One region of the Rhodopseudomonas sp. WA056 genome, then DNA from elsewhere that is predicted to be linked to it. Evidence: riboswitches for the same ligand, from Rfam matches in the RefSeq annotation. Region 1 holds a riboswitch; each other region holds the start of a gene.
What was found. A riboswitch is a leader RNA that binds a small molecule or an ion and turns the genes downstream of it on or off. The one in region 1 is predicted to bind cobalamin.
Positions count from the first base shown of each region.

Region 2: another riboswitch for cobalamin. It lies ahead of DU475_RS12535 (TonB-dependent receptor); the one in region 1 lies ahead of DU475_RS13025 (cysteine-rich small domain-containing protein).
Region 3: another riboswitch for cobalamin. It lies ahead of metE (5-methyltetrahydropteroyltriglutamate--homocysteine S-methyltransferase); the one in region 1 lies ahead of DU475_RS13025 (cysteine-rich small domain-containing protein).

Region 1 is NZ_QPFS01000057.1:21,102-24,371, forward strand. It holds gene DU475_RS13020 (histidine phosphatase family protein) at 138-707, shown strand; cobalamin riboswitch at 761-960, shown strand; gene DU475_RS13025 (cysteine-rich small domain-containing protein) at 1,152-1,487, shown strand; gene DU475_RS13030 (acyl-CoA dehydrogenase family protein) at 1,553-2,698, opposite strand; gene DU475_RS13035 (MarR family winged helix-turn-helix transcriptional regulator) at 2,863-3,270, opposite strand, start outside.
Region 2 is NZ_QPFS01000053.1:26,337-29,606, reverse strand. It holds gene DU475_RS12535 (TonB-dependent receptor) at 1-1,573, opposite strand, end outside; cobalamin riboswitch at 1,682-1,886, opposite strand; gene DU475_RS12530 (DUF938 domain-containing protein) at 2,019-2,735, shown strand; gene DU475_RS12525 (MFS transporter) at 2,811-3,270, shown strand, end outside.
Region 3 is NZ_QPFS01000024.1:4,948-8,217, reverse strand. It holds gene metE (5-methyltetrahydropteroyltriglutamate--homocysteine S-methyltransferase) at 1-1,274, opposite strand, end outside; cobalamin riboswitch at 1,380-1,574, opposite strand; gene prpB (methylisocitrate lyase) at 1,753-2,670, opposite strand; gene prpC (bifunctional 2-methylcitrate synthase/citrate synthase) at 2,681-3,270, opposite strand, start outside.

The DNA of each region.
Region 1 (3,270 bases):
TTCGAACTTGGGGGCTTCAACTCCGCGAGGCGGAAGAGGTTGCAATCTTGGTGCCGGCCGGCACGTGTCGGTCCCCGCTTGCGCGCCGCGCGTCCGGCGTGCTCTGTCCGGCCGACGTGTTTTGCGAGGAGAATCCGATGAGCGATCTCTGCCGGCTCTGGCTGGTGCGGCATGCGCCGGTGGACGGGCCCAAGGGCGTGATCCACGCTCCGGACGCACCGGTCGACCTCCGCGACACCGCGGCACTCGGCGCGCTGCGCGAAAGGCTGCCGCGCGACGCCGCCGCGGTCGCCAGTCCGAGCCGGCGCACGCGCGACACCGCAGCGGCGCTCGGCATCGAGGCCCAGCTCGATCCGGACTTTCGCGAGCAGGATTTCGGCACATGGACCGGGCGCCGCCACGACGATCTGTCGCGTGAACTCGGCTCTGCCTATGACGCGTTCTGGCAGGATGCCGCTCGGCTGGCTCCGCCGGGGGGCGAGAGCTTCGTGGATCAGATCACGCGGGTTCGGCAGGGGCTTGAACGGTTGTCTGGTGACACCGTCCTAGTGGTCCATTCCGGCACGATCCGGGCCGTGTTGGCGATTGCGCTGGATAGCTCGCCGACCGCAGCGCTGAGTTTCGTGATCGATCCGCTGTCGCTGACGCGGATCGACCGGCTGGGCTCCGGCTGGCGGATCGACTACGTCAATCGCCCTGCCGGTTAGGCAGGACGTGCACGGCCCGAGCCTTTTCGCTTGCGCGCGCTTGTGTCGCGTGCTCTGGTTTCGATGTCTTCGGTGCCTCGCCTGCGAGGTGAAACTGGGAATACGGTGCGGTGTCCATCACCAAATCCGTAGCTGCCCCCGCAACTGTAAGCGGATCTGTCCGGATCAAGCGGCCACTGACGTCATCGGCGTCGGGAAGGCGATCCAGGCGACATCCGTGAGCCAGGAGACCGGCCGAAGACGGAAGCATTCAACCGATCGACGGCGGGTCGAGAGCGGAGCAGTGATGACCGGTTTCTCCTAGCAGGCAGGCCGCGCGCAGCGGCGATAGCAGCGTCACTCGACGCCTTGGGCCGCGTTGCGCTCACCACCCGTCCGATCAGAACCAGCCCAGCGCCGCCGCGACCAGCCGGCGGTCTCCTGCTGCGGCGCGAGGAAGCGGTCATGGAGCCGAAAGACACCACCACCAACGAGGCCTTCAAGGGCTTCACCAACGAGGCCTGCCCGTTCCTGCCGTGTCATCCCGGCGTCGAACGGGAGTTCAACTGCCTGTTCTGCTATTGCCCGCTCAGCGCGTATCAGTGCCCCGGGCCGTACAAGACGTTCGTCGATCGCAACGGGCTGACGCGCAAGGATTGCTCGGACTGCACCCTGCCGCACAACGGCTATCGCCGGTCGTGGAATTTCATCCAGCGCTGGCTGGAGCGGCCGGTGCCTTGGGACGGCCAGCCGCAGGATGCTCGCCGGCTCAAGCGCGAGGTCTCGGACAGCGGCGAATGAACGCCGCCACCAGCGCCGCCGTTACTCCGTGAGCGGAACAGCATCGGAGGCGCTGGCAAGCCGCGTTACAGCGAGCGCGCGATCAGCAGCTTCATCACCTCGTTGGTGCCGCCGTAGATCTTCTGGATGCGGGAGTCGATGAACATCCGGCCGATCGGATATTCCTGCATGTAGCCGTAGCCGCCGTGCAGTTGCAGGCATTCGTCGACGGTCTCGACCTGCTTCTGCGTCGTCCACCATTTCGCCATCGAGGCGGTGACGGCGTCGAGATTGCCGGCGATGAGCTGCACCAGACAGAAATCGACGAACACCCGAGCGATGAACGCCTCGGTCTTGCGTTCGGCGAGCGTGAAGGCGGTGTTCTGGAATTCGATGACCGGCTGACCGAACGCCTTGCGGTCCTTGGTGTACTCCGAGGTCAGCGCTACGGCGCGCTCCATCGCCGCCACCGCGCCGATCGCGATGATCAGCCGCTCCTGCGGCAGTTGCTGCATCAGTTGCACGAAGCCCTTACCTTCTTCGCCGCCGAGCAGATTCTCCTTCGGCGTCCGGGCGTTCTCGAAGAACAGCTCGGAGGTGTCGGAGGCGTGCAGGCCGATCTTGTCGAGGTTGCGGCCGCGCTTGAAGCCGGGGTTGTCCTTGGTCTCCAGCACGATCAGCGACAGCCCCTTGGCGCCGGCGCCGCCGGTGCGGGCGACGACGATGATCAGGTCGCAGTTCTGGCCGTTGGTGATGAAGGTCTTCTGGCCGTTGATGACGTAGTCGTCGCCGTCGAGCTTGGCGGTGGTTCGCACGCTCTGCAGGTCGGAGCCGGTGCCGGGTTCGGTCATGGCGATCGCGCCGATCAGCTCGCCGCGCGCCATGCCGGGCAGCCAGCGCCGCTTCTGCTCTTCCGACCCGTAGTTGAGGATGTAGTGCGCGACGATCCCGCTCGACACGGTGACGCCGCTCAGCGCGTCGGGGACGATCGTCTCCATGTCCTCATAGACCGCAGCGTCATAAGCGAAGCTGGCGCCGAGCCCGCCGTATTCTTCCGGAACGCTGGGCAGCAGTGCGCCCATCTCGCCGAGCTTCAACCAGGCCGAGCGATCGACCATTTTCTGCTTGCGCCACTTGTCGCCGTGCGGAGCGAGATCCTTGGCGAGGAATTTACGAAACTGGTCGCGGAACGTGTCCAGCTCTTCGGTCATCCAGGGCGATCGGTATTGCATGTTTCCTCACTCGAATGGGCGGCCGCTTGGCACGGCGCATCGCCCGCTGATCTAGGCCAGTTCGGCGGTACAGGATAGATGTTGCGATCGCCGCATCTTGCGGCGTGTCGCTGCGAAGGGATGCGGCGTTCGCAGCCGCAGCACGCGCGATGCGGGAGGAGCGCTCAGGTCGCGCTGTCGATCAGGCTTTCCAGCAGACGCTTCAGTTCCGCAGTGGCCTTGTCGCCGTAGTTTTCGGCGATATGCGCCTCCTGGCTCAGCGCAAGTGCATTGAGCCGCTGGGTCAGCGCCTTGCCGCGATCGGAGATGTGCATCAGCACCTTGCGGCGGTCCTCCGGATCCTGGACGCGGTACACCAGCGAATCCGACACCATCCGGTCGATCATCTTGGTCAGGGTCGGATGATTGAGCAGCACCGCCTCGGCGAGTTCGCCCATCGAATGGCCCTTGCCGTCGGACAGCACCTTGAGGATGCGCCACTGCTCCACCGGCACGCCTTCGCCGCGCAGCCGCGCTTCGAGCTGGCGGTTGATCTCACGATTGGCCTGCGCCAGCAGATAGGCGAGGTGTTC
Region 2 (3,270 bases), on a different contig from region 1:
CGAACGGACCTGACTTGATGCGGAAGCCGCCTTCGACATCCACCGAGGTCTGGGTCTTGAGCGCGAAGGTGCCTGGGATCGGATTGAAGAACGCGTCGTAGGACGGTCCGGAGGCGACACGTTCGTCGACATTCGGGGTGCGGAACGCACGAGCGGCGCGGGCGAACACGCTGAACACATCGTTGAAGCGATGCTCGAGGCCGACGTGCAGGGCATGCTGGGTCTCGGTGCTGTTCAGCGGCAGCGCCTGCGCTTCGCCGAAATAACCGGGCGCCAGCGGATTGAGTCGGTCGCTAGCCTCGACTTTCACGCTCTGCACCCGGCCGCCATAGGAGAAGTCGGTGGTCGGCAGGACGGCGATGGTCTGCTGCCAATAGCCGGCCAGGGTCTTCTGAGACAGGTTGTAGACGTGAACCGGCGGCGTGCCGCGATACTGGCCGCGGTCGGAATCATAGGTCGCGTCGTAATAGTCGAGGCCGGTGAGGATCTTCGACGGCAGGCCGAAGAACGCGTTCTTGATGCTCAGCCGCGGCGTGATCGACCAGGTCCGTAGATGTGCGTCGAATGCGCTGGCGCGGGAACTCAACAGCGGCAAGCTGCCGAAATAGCCGGCCTGCTGACGCTTGTCGCGAACGCCGCCGTCGACGATCAGTTCGGCACCGTCCCACAGTGATTTGGTGAAGCCGGCGGTGATGTTGGCGCCCTGCTTGTCCGCATAGTCGAACGGCGTGTTGGTGCCGCGGCGGTCGGTCTGGAGCTGGTTGACGCCGATCGACGGATCGACGGTGCGGGAGCCGGGCAGGCCGAGATGCTGGTCGTCGCCGGAGATATTGAGGAAGGCGCTGAGATCGGCGGTGGTGTAGCGCAGTTCGCCGAGCGCGTTGTTCTGTTCCAGCGCGTTGTTGGCGCGGTAACCGTCGGTACGGACGTGATTGGCGAAGGCCGACGTTGACCATGGGCCAGAATTGAAAGCCGCCGACACCGCAGCGAGGCGCTGGTTGAATGAACCGACGCCGCCTTCGGCGCGGAACGTTGCGGGTGGGCCGCCGGCACCGGTCTTGGTGACGATGTTGATGACGCCGCCGACAGCATTGTCGCCGTACAGCACCGCACCGCTGCCGCCGCGAGTGATCTCGATACGCTCGATCGATTGCAGCGGGAGGCTCGACAAGTCGATGCCCTGCAGATCGAGGTCGTTGAGACGGCGGCCGTTGATCAGGAACAACGTGTTTGAGGTTGCGGTGGCGCCGAAGCCTCGCAGATCGACCGAGGAGCCGGTGCCGTTGACGCCACCGTACAGCGACGTGCTCTGCACACCGGGCGTCTGCGCGATGATGTCCTGCACGGTTTGGGCCGGTGAACGAGCGATGTCTTCGGCGGTGATCACTGTGCTCGACGTTCCGACGATGGCGTTGGAGGTGCGGGTCGCGGTGGCGCTGACGACGATCTCCGGCAGCACGTCCTGCGCGGTGGCAGGCGTGATGAGCGAAAGTGAAGGCACCAGAATCGTGGAGGCGAGAAGCGCGCGCGAAAGGGCGGAGCAGGGCCGCGGCGCGGCGGGACGGGAATGCATGGGATCAACCTCGGCTGACGTCTGTGGCACGTCACAGCGAACGAGGTCTCACCGGCTTGTTCGGAAGCGGTGAAGACAATGCCTGCAATTCCCGGCCGGCAACTTCGCGTGTGACCACGAATGACGGCAGGTCTCCTGGCTCGCGGTTGATCTTCCGTCGCCTTCCCAGGACCGAGGTTCCCAGTGGCATCCGACGAAAGACGATCCGCTTACAGTTGCGGGAACAGCTACGGCCTAGAACGCGAAAGTGTCTGCGTCCGCACCGTATTCCCTTTTCATCCCCTTTCGGGAAACCGTCGCCTCCATCTAGGAGTCCCGGGATTCGCGAGTCAATTCGCCGATGGCGGCGAACAGGCCCAATCGTGGTCGGATTGTGACCGGCTGTGACTTGCGTGTAACAGCCGGGTCTGTACACCTCGCACGATAGCGGATGCGGCAGGTGGCGATGGCGGAGTTCGTGGTGGAGTTCGGCAAGGATGGACGGCGCGTCGAGCCCGACGGCCGGCTCGATGCCGCTGCGTTTCATCGTAATGACGCGCCGATCCGCGCCGTGCTGGCCCGGCTGCTCGCCGGCCGGCAGGGCGACGTGCTCGAAGCCGGCAGCGGCACCGGCCAGCATATTGCCGCACTGGCGCGCGAGCATCCGTCGATCGTGTGGTGGCCGAGCGATCTCAACGACCGGCATCTGGAGAGTATTGCCGCGTGGCGTGCCGATGCGGCGCTGGCCAATCTGCGGCCGCCGCAGCGGATCGATCTGGCCGATCCCGCCTGGTCGGTCGCGCCGGTGGAGGGAACCGCACCCGGGCCGCTGCTGGCGCTGTTTTGCGCCAACGTCGTGCACATCGCGCCGTGGCGCGTCGCCGAAGGGCTGCTGGCCGGCGCCGGCAGGCTGCTGCGCCACGACGGGATGCTGGTGCTGTACGGGCCGTTCAAGCAGGACGGCAGGCACACCGCGCTCAGCAATGCGGTGTTCGACACCAGCCTGCGCGACGCCAATCCGGAATGGGGCGTGCGCGACGTGGCGGATCTGGAACGCCTGGCTGCCGGCGCCGGTCTGACGCTGAGCGAGATCGTCGAGATGCCGGCCAACAACCTGATCCTGGTGTTTGTACGGGCAAAACCGGCGGGGGCCGATGCGGCCGGCGGTGCTGCGGCGGGTTGATCGCGCCCGGCCCGGCCCTATGATGCGCGCGCAATCGCCGGCCGGTGTCGGCCGGCGCGAGGAGAATCCCCGCCGATGGTCGATGCGACGGCCAACGACATCGTCGAAGACGATGCCCGTGCCCGTTCCAATGTGGTGCGGCTGGTCGCGGCGCAGGCGCTGACCGGCGCCAACGCCGCGGTGATCTTCGCCACCGGCTCGATCATCGGCGCCCAGCTCGCGCCGCAGATGTCGCTCGCCACCGTGCCGCTGTCGATGTACGTGCTCGGCCTCGCCGCCGGCACGCTGCCGACCGGTTGGATCGCGCGGGTCTACGGCCGGCGCGTCGCCTTCATGATCGGCACCGGCTGCGGCGCGCTCACCGGCGTGCTCGGCGCCGTCGCCATCCTGTACGGCTCGTTCCTGCTGTTCTGCGTCGCGACGTTCATCGGCGGGCTCTACGCCGCGGTGTCGCAGTCCTACCGGTTTGCCGCCGCCGACGGCGCCAGCGCGGCCTATCGGCCTAAGGCGGTGTCGTGGGTGATGGCCGGCGGGG
Region 3 (3,270 bases), on a different contig from region 1:
ATCACCGCGACGTCGTGCACTTTGGGCGACTTGCGCCGCGTCGCGGCCGCCTTGGCCGAGGCGGACAACTGGTCGTGCACCGCGGCCCGGTCGCCGCTCAAGGCCCTGCCCAGTGTCGACAGCTCGCCCATCTTCTGCAGCGAGAACGACAGCCAGCTCTTCAGGTCCGGATCGAGGCCGGCTTCGAGTTCGAGATCGACCGGCACATGCAGCAGCGAACACGACGGCGCCAGTTGCACGCGGTCGAGCCCACGCTGCTGCACGATCGGTTCGAGGCGATCGAGCAGATCGGGCAAATCAGCGCGCCAGACATTGCGCCCGTCGATAATGCCGAGCGACAGCACCAGATCCTTCGGACCCTTCGCGATCACAGCGTTGATCTGCTTCGGCGCCCGCACCAGGTCGAGATGCAGACCCGCGATCGGTAGCGCCAGCGCGGTCTCGAGATTGTCGCCGAGCCCGCCGAAATAGGTCGTCAGCATGATATCGAGATGCGGCAGCTCGCGCGCGATCTGGCCGTAGGCATCGCGAAACGCCAGGCGCTCGCGATCGTCGAGATCGAGCACCAGCGCCGGCTCGTCGAGCTGAACCCACTTCGCCCCCTCCGCCGCGAGCCGGCCGAGGATCTCGATGTAGACCGGCACCAGCTTCGACAGCAGCGACAGGACGTCGAAGTCGGCATCCGCGCACTTGCCGAGCTTCAGATAGGTGACCGGCCCGAGCAGCACCGGACGGGTGTCGTAGCCGAGCGCCTTGGCCTCGCGATATTCCTCGAGCGGCTTGAGCGATACGAGCTGGAAGCTCTGCCCGGCGGAAAATTCAGGCACCATGTAGTGGTAGTTGGTGTCGAACCACTTGGTCATCTCCTGCGCCGGGACGCCCTGCGGTGCAGAATCGCCGTGGTGATGACCATTGGCGCAACCATGCCCTGCGATTTCGGCCTGGGTGCCGCGCGCCATGGCGAAATAGGTAGCAAGTGAGACCGGCCCCCCTCTCCACCCATAGATCTCGGGAATCGCGCCGACCATCACGCTGGTGTCGAGGACCTGATCGTAGAGCGAGAAGTCGTTCGACGGAATCACGCTGACGCCGCGCGCTTTTTGCCGCGCCCAGTTCGCCGCGCGCAACGCGGCCGCAACTCGCAGCAGGTCGGCTTCCGTCGACTTGCCGGCCCAGAAACTTTCGAGTGCGGATTTCAGCTCGCGCCGCGGCCCGATCCGCGGTGTGCCGAGTGTGGCGACGGCAAGAGACGTAGTAGTTGTGAGAGAAGACATGGCTCAACCCCAAAAGTTGGGGGCAAGGCCTAGCGACGCGGCATGATTCCCCGAACCGCAAGCACGGCGGGGCCACAAGCGCACCACCGGGGCACCCCGCCCGTGGACGTTTCGTTCGACGAGGCAGGTCTCCTGGCTCGCGGGTCATCGCCTTCGTTCGACCTTCCCGGGATCGCTCCCAGTGGCTTTGCTGAACGTCGGCTCGCCGCTGACAGTTGCGGGGGCAGCGCCGGCCTTGCACCGGCTTCCCTCTTAGCTCCGGACGATACGATCCGAAGAACCTCGACGGCGATCACTATGGCGAGGATGATCCAAGGCTGTCAAGCGATCCACGCTTCGATCATCTCAACTAATTAGTTTCCCCCGCGCAAGACGCGCAGCAACAGGCAGAAAGACTCTGTCCTACCGAACCGGAGCTATCAGCTTCCGCCGCTCGGGACGCGACATCGGCTTGCTACCCGCCGATTCCGTCTCTCGCCTATGATCCGGCCGACGCCGGCGCGATCGATCGAACGATCGACGCATCCAGCGCCTCGAAGCGGTCGAGCCCGAGCGTGTCGTACAGCTCGGCGCGGGTCTGCATCTCGCCGAGCATCGCTTGCGTGCTGCCGTCCCGCCGCAACGTCGCATAGAGCTTCTGTTGCGCCTTGTTGGCGACGCGCAGCGACGACACCGGCCAGATCACCATCCGGTAGCCCATCTGCTGAAACTCGTCGGCGGTGAAGAACGGAGTCCGGCCGAATTCGGTCATGTTGGCGAGCAGCGGCACGCCCGGCATCCGAGCAGCGAATTCGCGGAACATCTCGGCCGTGGTCAGCGCCTCGGGAAAGATCGCGTCGGCTCCGGCCTCGATGTACAGCCTGGCGCGCGCCACCGCGCCGTCGATGCCTTCGCTCGCCGCCGCGTCAGTCCGTGCGATCAGATAGAGATGTCGTCGCGCCTTCGCCGCGGCGGCGACCTTGGCGGCCATGTCGTTCGCGTCGGCGAGCTTCTTGTCGTTGAGATGGCCGCACTTCTTCGGCAGGAGCTGATCCTCGATATGAACCGCCCCCGCGCCGGCATCCTCGAAGGTGCGGACCATGTGCATGACGTTGAGGGCCTCGCCGTACCCGGTGTCGCCATCGACCAGGGTGGGAAGGCCGCCTGCCCGCGCGATCTGCCGGATGAAGAACGCCACCTCGTCGACCGTGATCATCCCGAGGTCGGGAATCCCCATCGACGCGGTCATCGCGGCGCCCGACAGATACAACGCCTCGAAGCCGGCGGCACGCGCCTGCAGTGCGGCCATGCCATTGTGCGCGCCCGGCATCCGGACGATGCCGCCGCGCTCGATCAGCGAGCGGAACCGCACGCCTGCGGGGTCGGTGGGGAGATCGGCAGCAACGAGATACGGCATGGTTTCACTTTCAGGCATGACAAGAAGACGGCGCGTGGCCGCGTTGTTCGATCGGCACGAACAGACGATTCTCCGGTCCGACGTAGTTCGCGGTCGGGCGGATGATCTTGTTGTCCTGCCGCTGCTCGATGATGTGGGCGCTCCATCCCGCCGTCCGTGAGATCACGAACAACGGCGTGAACAGCGAGGTCGGCACGCCCATCGCGTGATAGGAGACGGCGCTGAACCAGTCGAGATTGGCAAACATCTTCTTGGATTCGTGCATCACCGCCTCGATCCGGTCGGCGATCTCGAACATCTTCACCGATCCGGCCTCGACCGAAAGCCGCCGCGCGACTTCCTTGATCACGCGGTTGCGCGGGTCGGCGATGGTGTAGACCGGGTGGCCGAACCCGATCACCACCTCCTTCGCAGCCACTCGACGGCGGATGTCGGCCTCCGCCTCCTCGGGAGTCGCGTATCGCTTCTGGATTTCGAACGCCGCTTCGTTGGCGCCGCCGTGCTTGGGACCACGCAGCGCTCCGATCGCGCCGGCGATCGCCGAGTAGAAGTCGGCGCCGGTCCCGGCGATGCAGCGCGCCGTGAAGGTCGAGGCGTTGA